Regions from separate parts of the Anaerosinus gibii genome, predicted to be linked through region 3. Evidence: riboswitches for the same ligand, from Rfam matches in the RefSeq annotation. Region 3 holds a riboswitch; each other region holds the start of a gene.

Region 1 (6,237 bases), 1.0 Mb from region 3:
ATAATCTGTGTCTTTTTTCCTCTAAAATAAAGGCTGTACTTCCTCCTGAGCCACTAGTATAAGGGCCAACTACTAAAACAAAAATTTCATTATCGCCATCATTATTTAAATCGATATAGTTATAGTAAAAATCTGTTTTTCTCATTATAGAAGGTGGTATATCCAATTCTTTTTTTATTAAATTTTCCATGCGAACATTACGGTTATATTCTGAGTCCATACATTTGATAAACGTATTGTTCCCATTATCAAAATAATGATGATAAGAATAAAAACCATTTGCATAAACATCATGGTTAATAAAATTTGATTGCATCATAAATATGGCTATAATAAAAAACAATATCTTTTTTAACATAAAATCTCCTGCTTTCTCCACTTTACTAACCAAAATTCGCGATAACAATAAAAAAACCTCTACCGTAAATAAAATGTTTTTTAACTTCATATTTTTCTACATACAAAAAGGGAATTACATTTTTATTCGTGTAATTCCCTTTTAATCTAAACTCTATTTTTATTCGTTTCCATACTTCATAACCAAATTCTCTAGCTCTGCAAAAGTTAATGGTGTAGGAACATTTAATTCGTTATTATCGGTAATTTTTTTTGCGAGATTGCGATAGACATCTGCTTGTGCAGAATCTGGTGCCCACTCAATCACCGTCTGACGATTTACCTCAGCTTGATTTACAGATCTATCACGCGGAATAAATTGAATTAACCGCGCATTCAATCTTTGTGCGAACTCTTCTAATAATTCTTTTTCCTGCATTACATTGCGACTATTTCCGATAATTCCGCCCAATCTGACCTTCCCACGCGCAGCAAATTTTTGAATTCCTTTAGCGATATTATTTGCTGCATAAAGAGACATCAATTCCCCCGAGGATACAATGTAAATATCCGTTGCATAGCCTTCACGAATCGGTACTGCGAAACCGCCACAAACAACATCACCCAAAACATCGTATAAAATGATATCCTCTTCCTCAAGTGTCGATAACGACCTAAGCAAATCAAGTGCAACGATAATCCCTCTTCCTGCGCAGCCAACTCCAGGTTCAGGACCGCCTGCCTCAATGCACTTAATTCCATGAAATCCTGTGTGGATGATATCTTCTGCCGCGACTTCTCCCGTTTCACTATCTCTTACCGCATCCAAAACAGTTTGCTTACAAATATGTCCTAATAAAAGACGCGTGGAGTCATTTTTCGGATCGCAGCCAATCTGGCATACTTTTTTTCCCATTTCACTAAAAGCTGCTGAAACATTTGATGCTGTCGTAGATTTCCCGATTCCACCTTTTCCGTAAAATGCAATTTTCTTCATTTTCTTCTCCCCAATATAATCAAAGTCTATCCCGCTGTAATATTGCGAACGATATGTACAATATTTTCCTGTGATAATTGTTTTAAACTAAAATATGTTGCGCCCATTTCACGAGCAAGATTTTTAGCGATACCTAATTTTATAAAATCAGTTTCTGTATCTATCACTACCGATGTTACATTGGATTCACGCAATCGCTCAGCCGTACGCATTGCTTCTTTTACTGCATCTTCACCTGCATTTGCTCTGCCATCAGTAAGCAATACGAGCACCGGCTCTTGTTCCTTATCTTTTTTATTCATTGCAGTCAGTGTCATCAAGGCCGTATCAAGCCCTTCTGCCAAAGGTGTTTTTCCACCTGTCGGCATTTGTTGTAGACACTTTTGCGCTAAATCAACACTGCGTGTAATCGGCAAAAGCACCTCCGCTTTATCACGACGAAATGCAATCATGCCCACTTTATCACGTTTTTGATACGCTTCTTGCAGCATATAAAAAATTGCACCTTTTACGGCTTTCATCCGCGTTCTCGCCCCCATTGAGCCGCTGGCATCAACAAGAAATAGAAAAGTATTGCCAATGCGTTTTTCACGAACTTTTTGTCTAAGGTCTTCCTGCTGAATATTTAATGCGCAGCCATTCTCACTGCGCATCCGTTGAAATGGTGCGGCGGCGCGAATCGTTGCATCAAACGCCAAGTCCTCAATCTTGCCTTTTGGCATTGACGCCCTAACGTATCGCCCTTGTTTTAAATCAGTTCGCGTAGTGCTGCGCTTGCCACTGCCACGGCGAATCATACGATCTTTGCCCATATCTAGCATCATCTTTGGTAATTGAAAAGTTTTATCAATTTCAGCTGTTTGCTCTTCTGGCGCTAGCTGATTTTCCGGATTGTCTGGTGTTTCCTCTGTTTTATCATCTTCTTGCTCAGATTCACTTTCATCATCGTCCTCTTGCCCATCCTCGTCTGCCGACGGTGGTGGTAATTCAGATTCTTCCTGCTCATCATTATTTTCTGTATCATTATTCTCTTCTTGTTCGTTTTGTTCTTGCTCTTCCTGCTCCTGGGGTTGCTGCTGAGGAAGCTGACGCATTCGATGTACCAAAACAAACATCGCTGCTTCATCCATATCCTTAGGCAAGATATACAACCGTTCTTCAAGTGCCGCAATCGCTTTTGCTGCTTCTAATAAATAGATTTCCGCTCGATGACCTGCGCAAAATGATTTTGCACACATTTGCGCTGCTAACTGCATCATCGCTTCTGATACTTCAATTTGCGAAACAATTGCTGTTGCTTTTTTTATTTTCTCTGCTAAGGTTTCTATATCTGTCGCATAACGAGCTTTAAACATTTGACGGTTTTTCTCAAAATCTAAAAGCAATTTTACAATCTGAACCCGTTCCTCAACCTCTATTGCATTTGTCGTTTCCGCATACATGCCAAAGCGATCTAAAATTTGCGCAGACAACGTGCCTTCTTCCGGATTCATTGTTCCAATTACGATATAATTTGCTTCATGCGAAAACGAAATTCCTTCGCGTTCAATTCGATTTATCCCTGCAATATTGGTATCTAAAATCGCCGTTAACAATTCACTGCGCAGTAAATTTACTTCATCAATATAAAGAATATTGTTATTTGCTTTCGCCAGAATTCCCGGTAAAAATTTTCTTTTCCCCTCTTGTATGGCATATTCCAGATCAATATTACCAAACAACATATCTTCCGTAGCATTGAGCGGTAAATCTACACATCGCTTATCACCACTGACTTCACGTATCGAACGTACAAGTGTCGATTTTGCCGTGCCCTTTGGTCCGCCAATTAATATTCCACCCGCTTTTGGATTAACCAGAGCAATCATGAGTCCTTTTTTGACCTGCTCTTGCCCAACAATTGCCGCAAACGGATATGCAGATGGTATCATCATCTTTCTTTCCTCCCACAAAACCATTTACTCTGCAAGTAAAGCTTCAACTTTATCCCAATCCAAGGCACCTTCTTCAAATGGACGACGGCGCATTCTATGCGGCAATACCAATTTTGCCGCATTTTTTATATCTTCAAGTAAGACTTCTTCTCTACCATCAAAAGCAGCCAAGGTCATCGCTGTTTTAATCGTTGTAATATCACTGCGATGGCCATCGACGCCTAATTCTATCGCCATTTTAGCAACTGCAACTAAAAGTTCATCAGAAATCGTTACGTTTGTTAAAATTTTTCTTGCTTGAATAATTTTTGTTGCTAAAGCTTCTTGCTCCTCTTGACAATCTGCAATAAAAGTTTCCGGGGCAGCTTCATAAGCAAGACGTCTTTTGATGACTTCCACCCTTTTTTCCGGTTCATGTTCACCAGTAACAACTACAGATAGTCCAAATCGATCTAACAATTGTGGACGAATATCGCCTTCTTCCGGATTCATTGTCCCAACAAGGACAAATCTCGCCGGATGGGAGTAGGACACCCCTTCACGTTCAACCGTATTAATTCCCATTGCTGCCGCATCTAAAAGAACATCAACGACATGATCATCAAGTAGATTAATTTCATCAACATAAAGAATATTGCGATTCGCTTGGGCAAGAATCCCGGCTTCAAATTTCTTTTCTCCATGTTTAATCGCATGTTCAATGTCAAGTGTCCCAACCACGCGATCTTCCGTTGCACTTACCGGCAATTCCACCACGCGCATTTTTACCGCATGATGACTTGCTAATTTATGTTCTTGCTGTTTCTTCTGGCAAGCTTCACAAAGCAAATTCGCTTCACTTGGATCACAGTGGAATTGACATCCATCAACAACTTCCATCGCCGGTAAAAGTTCTGCCAAAGCTCTGACCGCAGTTGATTTTGCCGTTCCTTTTTCCCCTTTAATTAAAACACCACCCAATGATGGATTAATGACATTTAAAATTAAAGATAATTTCATTTCTTCCTGTCCAACGATAGCTGTAAACGGATATACTACTTTTCTTTTCATGTTTTTACTCCTTCAATTTAAACTATGCTCATACAAAAAAGCCTTTTCGCAAAAGCAAAAAGGCGTTAAATTCCATATCTATACCTACAAATGCATATAGCATTGTATAGTTACAGTATCTTTCACCTTCCTATCGCTCGTAGGATTTCATGGCAAAATGAAGCTAGGCAGTTCTTCTGACTCTGTATCATCGCTTCTCCACGCCTTCCCAGAATATATCCAGTGACATCTTTGTGGAGTTACTCCCCATTACAGCGGCGGGACCGTACCGGTTTTTCACCGATTTCCCTATTAAGCCTTTCGGCACCTATCTTCTCAATATGAATTTGTCGAAATGATTGCATCGTTTTCCACCATACACTATATAGTGGTCATACAGTCAAGATTTTTTAATGTTTTTTATTTTTCAACTTTTGCCGGATGTAAGTAAGCAATCACATGAAACACTTCTATCACTTCCGCCATAAAGTGCTTCCATCCCAAAACACCTGCATAGGGACGTTCTGCAACAGGAACACCTTGCATTGGCATAAGAAAATTTTTAAAAATCATCCGATCATATTGCCCAACTTCCAGTCTAGTTTGCCAGTCCCCAAGGACAAGCGAAATACCTGCTTCTTCAACAGATAAAGTATCTTGTTTTACCTGCCATGCCCTAACGCCTTGAATCATTGGATATTCTGCTTTATTCGGGCCTTCTATTTTGAGATAAATATCATTAAATTCAGGGAACTCTGTTTTTAGTGCTTCTACGATTCCATAAGCAACTCCGTAAGGAAGCGTTAAATATACGTCGCCAAAGCCAAAGTTTTTATAATCCGCTTTGAGCTGAAAAATTGCTTGATCCAGCTTTTCTTGATTGATGTCGATTTCTGTTTCTAGTTTTTCTGTACAGATATTGATCTGTAATTTTTCTGCAATCCGATTTAACCAGGCAATGGAACATTGCATTCCATAAGGTGTAGGCGCAATAAGGTAATCTTGCCCCCATTCTTCTGCTAACCGTTTTGCCGCTTCAACTCCAAGTTCCGGAGATAAAACAATATTGCAAGCAGCCAATGGCAATTGCATCATCTCAGCTAGAGAAGTTTCATCTGCACCAAGGCAAACACCAACTTCAATCCCACAGGATATAAGCATTCGCTTGATTTCAGCTAAATCCCCTTGCCAATTTGGATAGTTATTGCACCAGCCAAAAAGATTTACGCGATTTTTCCGCACAACTTCTTTTTTAACTTTTACCTTTGCAGTAACTAAGTCAAGAATTTTATCTAATGCTTCCTGATACCCTTCCCAAAATTCTCCCTTAAGTCCGCCTGCATCAACCGCAATAATCTCACAAGCTAAATTAGCTCTATGACAAATCCCCTGAATGTCATCACCGATTAAGCTGACTGAGCAGCTGTTGATGACTGCAATCATTTTAGGATTACATTCTTTTTTTACTTCTTCTAACCCCAGCAAAAGCGCATCATCTGCGCCGTACAACAAATCGATTTCCTTTACTTCACTACAAAAGATTCTTCGCTCATATTTTTTCTCGACTCTTGCCATCTCGCGTTCGGCAATCGTTGCACACCAACGAGGCCCGTTTATCAAAATCGCACAATCTTTTAGACTCAAAAAAAATGAGGCTGCGCCCGCCATTTCACAACGACTTTTGCACGGCAGCCACCGCTGCAATTTCTGATTAGTATTCATATAGAATCCTCCTGCCGTGTCCATGAATTGCCATAGATACTTTATTTAGCAGATTTTCTAGACCCCAAATGCCAACTTGTTGAATTGAGATAGACAACTGATGGGGAAGATCAATTAAATCTGTCGTCGTTAAAACAAAGTCCACTTGCTCTGCCAGCGTTTTTATCTCTTCTTCTGTATAGCAGGGAATATCCGTTAGCTCCATGATTCGCTTGCGTT
Region 2 (6,237 bases), 190 kb from region 3:
CTCAACGTATAGGTTCTTCCGCTTGTTGCTTCGCTTGCATAGAATTTACGGTCTAATAAATTTTGAATTCCAAACTGTAAATCGATTTGATCTGTTGCTTTGTAGTTTAGATAAGTATTCATTAGGAAGAAGGCATCTTCTGAACCATATTCCCCTGTATCAGCATCGGGGCTTTGTCTTTCACTGACATATTGTGCATCGAGTCCCCAATTTGCTTTCCCATAAGTATAATCTATTCCTGTATGCAATAAATGTCTTGGGATATCCCAATTGCGGGTCGTTTGGTCGTTAGATTCGTTTTCGCCGCGTTCGTAAGTGTAATTAAAATAAGAAGACCAATTGTCATTTAGTTTATGTTTTAATTCAAGTTCAACACCTTTGGCTGTGGCGTTATCAAGATTATAATAAGCTTTGACACCATTTTTTGTAGCTAAGGCAATTTTATCTTTAGTTTTTACATGGAAGAGTGTAATTCCCAAGGAAGTATTATCGTCTAAGTCTCGTTTCATGCCAAGTTCAAAGGTATTTGAAGTTTCTGGCTCTAAATCTGGGTTTGCTTGTACGCTTGACATTGAAGTGCCGGCGCGGCGATATAGTTTGTAAATGCTTGGTGGGTTGAAGGAATGTCCATAGCTTGTGAAATAAGTGGTTCTATCGTCAGCCGTGTATTCAAAAGCAATTTTCGGACTTACTTCACTAAATGATTTACTAGGGAAATCCTGCCTACTATTGCCTGAAGCAAGATAAGAGTAGCCCCCTTCTTTTTTATATTGATCAAAACGCACGCCCGTATATACTTTCCACTGCTCAGACAAAGTGTATTGATCTTGGGCGAAAAGAGCAAGGGTATGGGTCGAGCCACTATTGATGCTGTTAAGCGAAGAAATAGAATTCCAATCGTTCCAATTGGTCAAGCCGTAAGAGGTATAAGTCATTTTTTCTTTCATCCAAGCGAAGCCGGCAATCACATTATGTTTATCAAATTCCCATGTTTTTTGGAAATCAAAATTATAATTTTTGCTTGGATAACTTGCCAAACTACCTTTCCCATCCCAATCAGTAGAGGTGGCGGATGAATCGGCAGAGCTATAGCCTTCTTTCTTCAAATCAGTCATACCAATGCCAATTTTAATTTGATTTTCATCATCACGGTAGTTTATTTTATGTATATCTTGTTCGCGTTCACCAATATAACCAAGGTAGTCGGAAGGCTTAATGGTTACATAGTTGCCATCTTGTGTAAGGATCGTTCCTTTGAATATCTGATTCCCAGCGCTATCGTAAATATAGCTAAAAGGATTGTTATAAGCGTAATTATAATTATTGTGTGTATAAGAGTATTTTACTGAACGATTATCGTCAATATCGTAGGTGAAGTCGACAAAATAATCTTCACTGATTTTCGATTTTTCACCGCGACCGCCAATCACATATTGTCCGCTTCCTAACGTTGGAAGGTCAGCGGTTGAAGAGGAAGAACCAGTAGTCTTTCCAGAGGCCGTTTTATAATAGCCGCGATATCCTTGCGTAGAGCGTTTTTGATAACCGATGTTAAAAGAAAGATCGTCATTGACTGCACCATCTATGTTTATGCCGCGCTTCCATGTATTGTTACTGCCATAAGATACGTTCATATCAACATTCGTTTCGCCAGTGGATTCTTTGGGAATAATATTGATAACACCGGCAACAGCATGACCACCATAGAGTGATGATCCGGCACCTCTAACGATTTCGATGCGTTCGATTTTATTTAGCGGAATGGAATCCCAGGCGATACTACCGTCAAAAGCGGAGTTAATTTGTTGACCGTCATATAAAACAAGAATATCTTGACCGCTAAATCCACGCAGTGATAAGCCGTTTTTCGTTTCCGCCGTTGGTGATAAATAAAAACCAACTTCGTTTTGCAGTGCCTCGCGTGCGCTAAAAATTTGTTTCTTTTCTAAATCTTTGGTAGTGATTACAGTAACATTTGCCGGAACATTTTTTATGCTTTCACTTGTTCGTGTTGCTGTAACAATCACAGTATCTAATGAATATTCATCCAATTCCTCCGTTGGTGCAGCTTGAACTGTCGTAGATAATGTAAGTGCTGTTAAAATCATAATCGCTATGTTTTTCTTTCTCATTTGGAAATCTCCTTGTGTTGTTAATTTTGCCTCTTACCGTAGAAAAATAACGAAATATTAAGAGGGCAAAACAGCGAAAAAATAGATGCTAATGAATAAAAAAACTTCTTCTGCGTAAAACCACAGAAGAAGTTATATTTTTAAACAGAAAAAATACTGCCCTAAAAATTCCCTCCCTATCGCTCGTAGGTCAACGGTAATTGTTAAGCAGGCAGTTCTCCTGGCTCTAGTTCATCGCTTATCCAAGCCTTCCCAAAGCATACGCTTCAGTGACATCATATGGATTTGCTCCCTATTACAGTGGCGGGACCGCATCGGTATTGCACCGATTTCCCTATTAAGCCCTAAACGGGCACCTTGCTCCTAAATATTCGATTGCTAAATACAATTGCATATTATATCATAAATAATCATAATGTCTAGTAAAAAATAGAATTTTTATATTTTATGTAGTAATCTATAGGCATAAAAAATGCTTGGAGGGGTATAGATGAAAAATCTTTTTTGCTAAAAGTTGTAGTAGATATTTGTATGTTTACTGTGTTTCCGATAACGGCGTATGCGGGAATAATGATTGAGATTGATGGTATTAAAGCGTATTTGCCAAGCGATGTATTGTAATAACTTTGCGATTTTATCAGCTTGGGAGCAGGGAAAAGCAAAGGTTGCATAAGAGAGATGAATTTTCACTGTGGAAATAAATGTTTAGTAAATAAATTCTAGAGGAAAATAGTTAGGGAAGAACGAAGTGTAATTAAAGTAGCAAAATTTATTTTAATGGAGGATTCGATGTCAGAACGATTGACTTTGCATGATGTACTTAGGGAATATGGAGTTCCTTTGATTCGCTTGGATGTGACTGCGGGCCAAGAGGAAACGTTGGCGCTAAGAGAACGATTAATGGCGATTCGTAATGTGAGTGGAGGAAAAGAACAAGGATACTTGGAAGTGAACTGTTCTTTTTATATTGATGTTCACGATATTGATCGTTATTTGTCAGGTGAATTACCAACATTATCAGAAATTTATGCATTTCCAGAAGATATTAAAGCGCATCAGGAGGAATAAGATGAAATTTTGTAGAGTATTTGCTATTTTGTTGTTATGTTTTTTTAGTGTTTATACAGTGAGTTATGCAGCGATTGGTGGGAGTAAAATAAAAATGTCTGCACCAAAAACTACGCAAAAAGCACCAGTGAATAAAACTCAGCCACAAAAGGATGGCTATAAAGAATCAGCGCCAGCAAACAGTTATAGTGATAAAGCACCTGCGGCAAACTCGAAAGCGCAAAGCAGTGCAGTAAATAGCGCTGCAACGAAATCAGCTTCACCATTTGGTGGAATGATGCGTAATATAGGGATATTCGCTGGTGGTATGATGCTTGGCAGCATGTTAGGAAGCATGTTTGGCATGAATGGTTTTATGTCAGATATTATGGGCTTGATGCTTAATGTACTTATTTTTGGTGGCGTAATTTTGTTAGGAAAAACACTTTGGGATAAGTTTAAAAGCAGAAAAAATGAAGACGAGAATGTATATAATCGTCGTCGTTAAAAAATAAGATAAGGGCTGTTGCCTGCGAAAAATTTCGCTAGTGCAACAGCCCTTTTATCTATTTTATTTTGCCTGTTGCATTAAATTTTTTAGGGGAAGCAGTTTCAATAAAATTAAAGTAATGATAAGCTCTGGGAATAGATAGCTGGCATTAAAAATAAAAGCGTAAAAATAGGGGGAAGTTCCTTCGGGCGCATAAGAGGCAAAAAAGACAATACCAGAGATGAAATGACAAATAAACCGACCTATAATAGCAAGCGTAGTACTGAGAAAAAGGCGATTAGGGAAGTATCCTGCAAGGCCAATTGCCATATAAGGAAGCGGATAGTCAAATAATACTTGTACAGGATGTAAAATATAAGGGTTAAAGAGAAGGTTGATTACGCCATAAAGGAATCCTGCGAGGAATCCAATTCCTGGACCATAGCAAAATGCGAGAAATAGAAGTGGAACCATTGAGCCAAGCGTAATACTTCCTCCTTGTGGCATATGATAAATTCGAATTTGATGCAAAATAAAGGCGAGAGAAATCATAAGGCCCATATGGGTAATTAATTTTGGCGTTAATTGTATCTTTTTTATGCGAAAAAGAGCAAAAAGTAATATGGCAATGCCTAACAAGGCGAAAATACTCGTTGGATGGGAAGCAAGCTCCAAAAAATTTTTAAACAAAAGAACATCTCCTTACATTTCAAATATAAAGCAATCGTTGAGTTCAGAATCAACTAGTATCTAGCATACTACGGGGGAAATTTTTTTGCAATTTAGCATAAAAATTACCGGTTATGCTGTTGTTTTTAAAGAAAGGATTGAATTGGGATTAAATAGGTGTTATGCTGGAATGGAGTAAAGTGACGTTTATATAATTAATAGGGAGAGATCGTAGATGAAAAAAATAATTTTTGGAATTTTTATTGTTCTTGGGTTATTGCTTAATTTTTCAACTGAACGGGAAGTTTTTGCGGCGCAGCAACCAAATAATATGGATGCGAAGCAATACCTAATGGATTTACATAAGGATTTTTATGCTGAAAATTTAACCGCGCATATTTTAATTAATGCAGAGACTCCAATGGGAAATCTGAATCTTGATATGAATGTTATTGGAAAGAGCTCGGAACCAATTGTATATAAAGTTACGAATAAAATGACATTTCAAATGCTTGGTCAAACAGCAAATGAAGTTCAGGTGATGCAGTATGCTCAACAAAAGGGAAATGACCTGGAAGTGTATACGTTAGACAATAAAAAATGGTACAAACAAAAATTTAAAAATTTTAAAGGAACGTCATCGGAAAAAGAGCTTATGGAGATGCAACTGGCTCTAATTAAATCAGTATCGATTCAATATGAAACGGAAGATTCGTTAGATGCCGAATATATTTTCGATTTTTCCCCAATTGGTGAATTCATTGAAAGTTCATTATCAGAGGATAAGGACGTATTTAAAAATGAAGCAGATAAAAAACAATTTATTAGTGTTTGTAAAACCGTAATGAATCAAATAGGTGAAATGCCATATAAGGAGCACCTTGATAAAAAGAACAAATCTATTACTACAACGTTAGATTTTTCTGACACAGTAAGAAGATCGGCAGATGCAATTATGGATCAGTTCCCAGAAATGAAATTAAGGGACAGAGTTGCAGTTAAACAATTTTTAGATGCCTCTACAATCACAATGAATACTGAAATAAAACCTATGGATGGTAATGAAGAAATAAAAGTACCTGAAGAAGCGATAAAAAATGCAGAAGAGATGAAACTCGATAAATCAGGTAAAGTAAAAAAATAAAAAGAGAATAAAACGATAAGGCTACCTCAAAAGGAAATATTTCCATCTGAGGTAGTCTTCTTTTTTTATTAGATCAAGACGGATTACTTGGAAAGTAAAAGAGTACGGTCGAACAAAAATAAAAGAGGTATATTAACTAGGAGTTAATATAAAATAATATAATGAAAGGTGTTACTTTATATTTGGGCGTAAACGAAAGAATGAGGTAGAAAGATGAAAAAGTTTATACAGTTGATATTAATTAGCTTAGTAATAATCGTCGCTACACAGATGATCGGATGTGCAAAAGAAGAAGTTAATCGAAATGCTGCTAAGCGTGATATAAGAGCAGTTTGGATTAGCACGGTTTTTAATTTGGATTGGCCGTCAACGAAAGGGGATATAAATGCGCAAAAAGAAGAATTTATAAAGATTCTGGATGATGTTAGTTCACTTGGATTTAATACGGTGATTGTACAAGTAAGACCAAAAGGAGATGCGTTATATCAATCGAAGATAAATCCATGGTCAGAGGTTCTCACTGGTATACAGGGACAAGACCCGGGGTATGATCCGCTAGAATTTATGATAAAAGAAGCGCATCAAAGAAATCTTGAAATTCATGCGTGGCTAAATCCCTATCGAGTGACGAGTTTGCCCGCGGAAAATGATCAATTAGCACCTAATAACTTTGCTGTGCAGCATCCACAATGGGTAATTGAATACGATAATAAACTCTACTATAATCCTGGAATTCCTGAAGTAAGACATTATAT
Region 3 (6,237 bases):
CTTGACTCTGAACGACACACGTTTGATATCCTAGCGCCGTTTGGACGCGTTTTAAATCCAAAAGAATTGCCATTGTCTTTAACGGGCGGTGAATTAAAAATGAATAAAAAAACGCCGCCGGTTAACTGGATTTATCCCTTGATTTTTAGTGATATGTCCATTGGTGCACTTTCAACGCGGGCTTGGGAAGCAGTATCTTTAGCTACTGCTTATTTAAATGAAAAACATCATCTTCCGATACGCATGTGTTCCGGTGAAGGCGGTATGCCGGTTAAATTGTTAGAATCTGAACGGTTAAAGTATATGATTCTGCAAATCGCATCCGGTCATTTTGGCTGGAACAGAATTATTCAAGCAATGCCTAGAATGAAGGTAGATCCAGCCGGAATTTTGATTAAAATCGGTCAGGGCGCAAAACCGGGGGATGGAGGACTTCTTCCGGCGGCAAAAGTAGCAGAGCACGTACAGGCAATTCGTGGGGTACCAAAAGCAACATTAAGTTCGCCGCCAAATCACCAAGGGTTATATTCTATTGAAGAATCCGTACAGAAAATGCATTTATCTTTAAATGCTGCCTTTGGCTTTAGAGTTCCGGTAGCGATTAAATGTGCAGCTTCGGCAACGTCTGTTTCCGTTTATAACAACTTATTGCGCGATCCATATAAAATTTGTGGTGGGTTCTTCCTTGACGGGATTCAAGGTGGTACAGGGGCCGCAAATGAAGTATCGCTTGATCATACAGGCCATCCAGTCGTATCTAAATTGCGTGAATGCTATTTAGCAGCAGTGAAACAAGGTCTGCAAGGACAAATTCCGCTTTGGGCAGGTGGAGGTATCGGGATGACAGGCAACGCGGCAGCTGATGCGTTTAAAATGATCTGCCTTGGTGCAAATGGTGTTTTTGTCGGCAAAATTTTAATTCAATTGTTAGGGTGCGTAGGAAACGAACAGGGCAGATGTAATGCTTGTTCAACAGGAAAATGCCCAACGGGTATCTGTACGCAAGACCCACGGCTTGTAAAGCGGCTTGATATTGATAAAGGTGCACAAAACATCGTTGATTATGTACTTGCACTTGATAGTGAAATGCGTAAATTGATGGCACCAATCGGCAATAGCTCGCTTCCTGTAGGCCGCTCCGATGCATTAGTGACAACAGATAAAGCGGTTGCAGATAAATTGGGAATACAATATGTATGTTAGGAGGGAAGCTAAGTGTTTAAAATTAATACATTAGAAAATCACAATCGTATGTCGACGCAAGATTTGCTCTTGGCAATCAGTGAGGCTTTAGCAAACGGAGAAACAGAATTTGCTGTGGCGGCTTCCGGCCAACATGATATTGGCGGTCCGTTATGGCATCCGGAGGGGAAAAAGTTAACATTCCGTGTGACAAACGCAGGTCAACGCGTTGGGTCCATGTGTCTTGATCATACAGAAGTTATTGTAGAAGGCTCGGCATCTGCCGATGTCGGTTGGCTGAATGCCGGCGGTAGAATTGTTGTAAAAGGTGATGCTGGTGATACGGCTGGACACTGTGCGGCAGGCGGGACGATTTATATCGGCGGTCGCGCCGGGACGCGTTCTGGATCACTCATGAAACATGATCCACTTTATGATGCACCAGAATTATGGGTGCTGAAAAATGTCGGCAGTTTTTCATTTGAATTTATGGGTGGCGGTAAAGCTGTTGTTTGTGGGTATGACAGTGAGCAGTTTGAGTCTGTACTTGGTGATCGTTCTTGTATAGGTATGGTTGGCGGTGTGCTTTATTTTAGAGGCGAAGCAAAAGGAATGTCTCAGGAAGTAAAAATCACAGCTTTGGATGCAGAGGATATTGCTTATCTAGAAAGTAAGATGGATGATTTTCTGGGAGCAATAGAAAAGCCTGAACTTCGAGCGGAATTAACAAAATGGAAGGAATGGAAAAAACTTCTTCCACTTGCTTTTGATGAAAAAAAACCAAAAGCACTGGAGAGCATAAATGAATATCGGACGACCGAATGGGTAAAAGGTGGCATTTTTAGTGATGTATGCATGGATGACTTCATTGTAAATTCTACGGTTGTGACAGGAATCTATCGTCAGCGCGTTCCAGCTTGGGACAATGCAAAATATGCGGCGCCGTGTGAATTTAACTGTCCATCTGGAATTCCGACGCAACAACGTTACAATTTACTTCGTCAGGGCAAGGTGGAAGAAGCATATAAATTAGTACTTGAATATACACCGTTCTCTGGATCAGTATGTGGCAGTGTCTGCCCAAATCCATGTATGGAAGGCTGTAGCCGTGCATCCATTGACCAAGCGATTCAAATTGGTGCACTTGGCAGAGAGTCTATCCACATAAAAGTAGAGAAACCATCCGTGCGCACTGGAAAGAAGATATCTGTTATCGGCGGCGGTGTAGCAGGATTAAGCGCAGCTTGGCAGTTGGCGAAAAAGGGCCATGATGTTACGGTATATGATGAATTTTCCGCAATGGGCGGTAAGCTTGAGCAAGTAATTCCACGCAGTCGGTTAGCGCATGAAATTTTAGAAGCGGAATTAAAACGCATTCAAGATATGGGTGTAACCTTTGTCAATAACTGCAAAGTGGACAGTGATAAATTTAATGAGATTAAAACAGCTAGTGATGCCGTTGTCGTTACCACTGGTGGACATAATCCTCGTGTATTCCCATGGCCTGGAAAAGAAAAAGTCGTAAAAGGGTTAGACTTCCAAAAAGCAGTGAACCGTGGTGAAAATCCGAAAGTAGGTAAACATGTGCTTGTTATCGGTGCAGGGAACTCCGGGATGGATGCTGCACTTGATGCGTATGAAATGGGAGCGGAAAAGGTAACTTGTATTGATGTGCAAAAGCCAGCAGCCTTTAAAAAGGAAATCGAACATTTTGAATCTCTTGGTGGCGATATCATTTGGCCTGTAATGACGAAAGAAATCACAGATAAAGGAATTATCGCTGAGGATGGCAGATTCATTGAAGGCGACATGGTCATTGTAACGGTTGGGGAAACACCAATCCTAGATTATTTACCTGAAGGGTTAAACAAATTTCGCGATTGGTTAGTGCCAGGTGCAGATACGAGTGTTATGGCTGGTGTATTTGCGGCTGGTGACGTAGTGAAACCTGGTCGTTTAACGGATGCAATTGGGGCTGGTGCGAAGGCTGCAATGGCAGCAGATGCTTACGTAAATGGAGAAGCATATGCACAGGCAGTGAAGAAGGAAGTTATTCCAGCAGGACAAATAAGTAAAGCTTACTTTGAAAAATGTCATAGCTGCGAATTGCCAGCGGCAAATCAAGATTTCAATCGCTGTATTAGCTGTGGTACTTGCCGCGATTGTAGTATGTGTCTTGAATCCTGTCCGGAAAAGGCAATTAGTAAAGTCGTTAAAGCAGACGGTACATTTGAATATGTTTCCGATGCAGAGCGTTGTATTGGCTGTGGTATTTGCGCGGGCGTTTGCCCATGCGGTATCTGGACAATGAAGGCAAATGCAGAGAAAATCAACATGTACAGAACCTACAATAAGAATTAAAAAAGAAAATAAAAATAAAATAAGCCGACAAAATCATTGATTTTGTCGGCTTATTTGGGTTAGGGCGATAAAGTTAGAGTAATTATGTGAAAAAGATTAAATGTTTTTAGTGCTATTTTGAGCGGATGATGTAACTTGTAAAAAAGCGTCGCCATAATCATTTGGAGCGATAGACCCTTTGATAAAAGTGAGACTTAAATAAAAGGTTGATTTAAGAATGCTTAAGGTCTCTATTTACTGAAAAAGAACTTTTTCAATAATTTATAATTTTACAGAAATATATATATAATATTAAATTAGGTAATTTATTGACATGCTTTAGGGGCAGTGTTATGATGATAAAGTATTATCATGGAAAATATTTCTTGCAATTTATTGAAATGATGTGAAAACTAAATATTGAAGGGAACAGGTGCCCGTGAGGGCTTAATAGGGAAGTTCGGTTCAATGCCGGCGCGGTCCCGCCACTGTAATAAGGAGTTAGTCCAAGATATGCCACTGGGGTGAAAACTTTGGGAAGGTTTGGATGAGCGATGATTTAAAGCCAGGAGAACTGCCTGTTTATCAATCACCGAATATGGAGATTAGATGCTGCGTTAACTGTTGGATAGAACAATTCAAAGTCAATGTGACCATCCATTCAGTCCATACAACCTACGAGTGATAGGGAGGGGATAAAATAACAGCATTTATATTGCTATTTTACCCAGCTTCGTGCTGGGTTTTTATGTTTTTATTTGCTGATAATTGAAATCTGCCTTTTCGAAGAGGCAGATTTTTTTTAGTAAGATGGATTGTGTAGTTAAGAAATTTTTAGGAGGATAAATCGGGGATGAAACATTATAGCCAAAAAAAGAAAGCAATCGGGATGGCGATTGTTTGTGGAATGATATTGGGCACGCAATTATCAATCGGTACAGAGATTGCTTGGGCAAATGAAGAAGTATTGGATGAATTTTATCTAGATGGTGTTGTTGTAACTGCGACAAGGACTGATCAGACAGTAAAAGAAGTTCCTACCACAGTACAAGTAATCATACGTCAAGATATTGAAAAGCGACAATCTAGAACGTTACGGGATGTTTTGCAAAATGCGCTAGGGGTGACCTTGTGGAAGGATTTTCAGGGAAGATCACAAGTGAGAATTCGTGGCTCAGAATCAAGACATGTTTTAATTATGGTTGATGGCAAACGGATGAGCGGAGAACTTTCGTATAACTCAGCCAATGCGCATGAAATAGATCGAATCAATATGGATAATGTGGAACGTGTTGAAATTATTCGCGGTTCTGCCGGATCGTTGTACGGAAGCGATGCAATTGGCGGCGTTGTCAATATTATCATGCGACAGCCAATGAAAAAGCAAGGTTCAATTAATTATGATTATTCACTTTATGAACATGGTGACAGTGCAGGTCCAACAACTAGTATTTTTTATCAAGATATTAATGAGAAAGGAAATATGAGTTGGAAGATATCGGGAAGTTATAATGATAGTAAACCATTCTATGTAGATAATGAAGGAACAAGTAATAATTATTTTGGCAAAGAGCAAAATATTGATTTTGGCATGACCTATACGGCTGAAAATGGGAATCGCTTAAGTTTTGATTTCGGACGACTGAACGAAGACACACAGCGTTCAGAAGCGGGGCAATCCTATCATCCAATGATGCCAAAATCAGATAAAATTAATAAAAATGAAAATAAACGTACGAATTTATCGCTGAACTATGAAGGTGAAGATGATAAACAAAATTGGTCGGTTCGAGCATATCAGTCGAAATATGAAAAGGAATATTTTATTTATAAACAGACACGACGCAATAATATTGTTACTATCCCTTATACATTAAATAGTTTCGATTGGGTGAATCGTACAATTAATGTCCTTGAAGGGAAAGACAGTTGGCAACTGGGCGATAAGCATCTGGCTACAGTTGGTTTTGAATGGAGACAAGATAAATCGGAAGGAACGAGAATAAAAACCGATCTAAATAGTAAAAAATCGAGTGATGAAGCATCTATTGACTATGTTTCCTTGTATTTTCAGGATGAAATTCGTCCAAATGACCAATGGCTAGTTATACCATCCATACGATTTGATCATAGTAATTTATTTGACTCTGCTTGGACAGGAAATTTAGCATCTACTTATCACATTGCTGATGATACTAGGTTAAAGGTTGTTGTGGGACAAGGTTATAAGACACCGACGATTAATGAACTTTATCATGCTTGGGAAATGTTTGCAGGCAGCGCGATGGGCGGGCCAGGTCAGTATTTCCAGGGAAATCCTAATATTAAGCCGGAAAAATCATGGAACTATGAATTAGCATTAGAAAAAGATTGGAATGATAAGACAACAGGACATTTTGGTTTATTTAGAAATGATGTTAAAGAATTAATTACATCTACTTGGACTGGTAAATATGTGGATAGTGCTGGAAACTTAGTTTCCAGTATAATACCGACAAAAGACAAATTAATGACGTATAAAAACATTCCCGAAGCGAGAATGCAAGGAATAGAAGCTTCAATCCAGCATCAATTGAATGATGAAGTAGATTTGAACTTTGGCTATGTTTATTTAGATGCAAAAGATCAAGGAAGCAGTCAAAGACTAGAAGATCGTCCTAGACATCAGCTTAATTTAGGATTGTTTTATCATCCGAAGGATACGAACTGGCAGTT

The links. Region 3 has a riboswitch for cobalamin ahead of P3F81_RS12715 (TonB-dependent receptor plug domain-containing protein). Riboswitches for the same ligand answer to the same signal wherever they lie in the genome.
Region 1: it holds a riboswitch for cobalamin, as region 3 does, so the genes downstream of both, P3F81_RS07690 (magnesium chelatase ATPase subunit I) here and P3F81_RS12715 (TonB-dependent receptor plug domain-containing protein) in region 3, are expected to answer to the same signal.
Region 2: it holds a riboswitch for cobalamin, as region 3 does, so the genes downstream of both, P3F81_RS00655 (TonB-dependent receptor) here and P3F81_RS12715 (TonB-dependent receptor plug domain-containing protein) in region 3, are expected to answer to the same signal.

What each region holds. Positions count from the first base shown of each region.
Region 1 is NZ_CP120678.1:1,593,902-1,600,138, forward strand. It holds gene P3F81_RS07675 (COG3650 family protein) at 1-358, opposite strand, end outside; gene nifH (nitrogenase iron protein) at 518-1,333, opposite strand; gene P3F81_RS07685 (VWA domain-containing protein) at 1,360-3,267, opposite strand; gene P3F81_RS07690 (magnesium chelatase ATPase subunit I) at 3,292-4,317, opposite strand; cobalamin riboswitch at 4,467-4,643, opposite strand; gene P3F81_RS07695 (nitrogenase component 1) at 4,717-6,018, opposite strand; gene P3F81_RS07700 (nitrogenase component 1) at 6,008-6,237, opposite strand, start outside.
Region 2 is NZ_CP120678.1:149,881-156,117, forward strand. It holds gene P3F81_RS00655 (TonB-dependent receptor) at 1-2,132, opposite strand, end outside; cobalamin riboswitch at 2,326-2,508, opposite strand; gene P3F81_RS00660 (hypothetical protein) at 2,922-3,200, shown strand; gene P3F81_RS00665 (DUF2076 domain-containing protein) at 3,202-3,687, shown strand; gene thiT (energy-coupled thiamine transporter ThiT) at 3,751-4,359, opposite strand; gene P3F81_RS00675 (hypothetical protein) at 4,574-5,482, shown strand; gene P3F81_RS00680 (glycoside hydrolase family 10-like protein) at 5,696-6,237, shown strand, end outside.
Region 3 is NZ_CP120678.1:2,643,252-2,649,488, reverse strand. It holds gene P3F81_RS12725 (glutamate synthase-related protein) at 1-1,203, shown strand, start outside; gene P3F81_RS12720 (FAD-dependent oxidoreductase) at 1,216-3,543, shown strand; cobalamin riboswitch at 3,937-4,118, shown strand; gene P3F81_RS12715 (TonB-dependent receptor plug domain-containing protein) at 4,376-6,237, shown strand, end outside.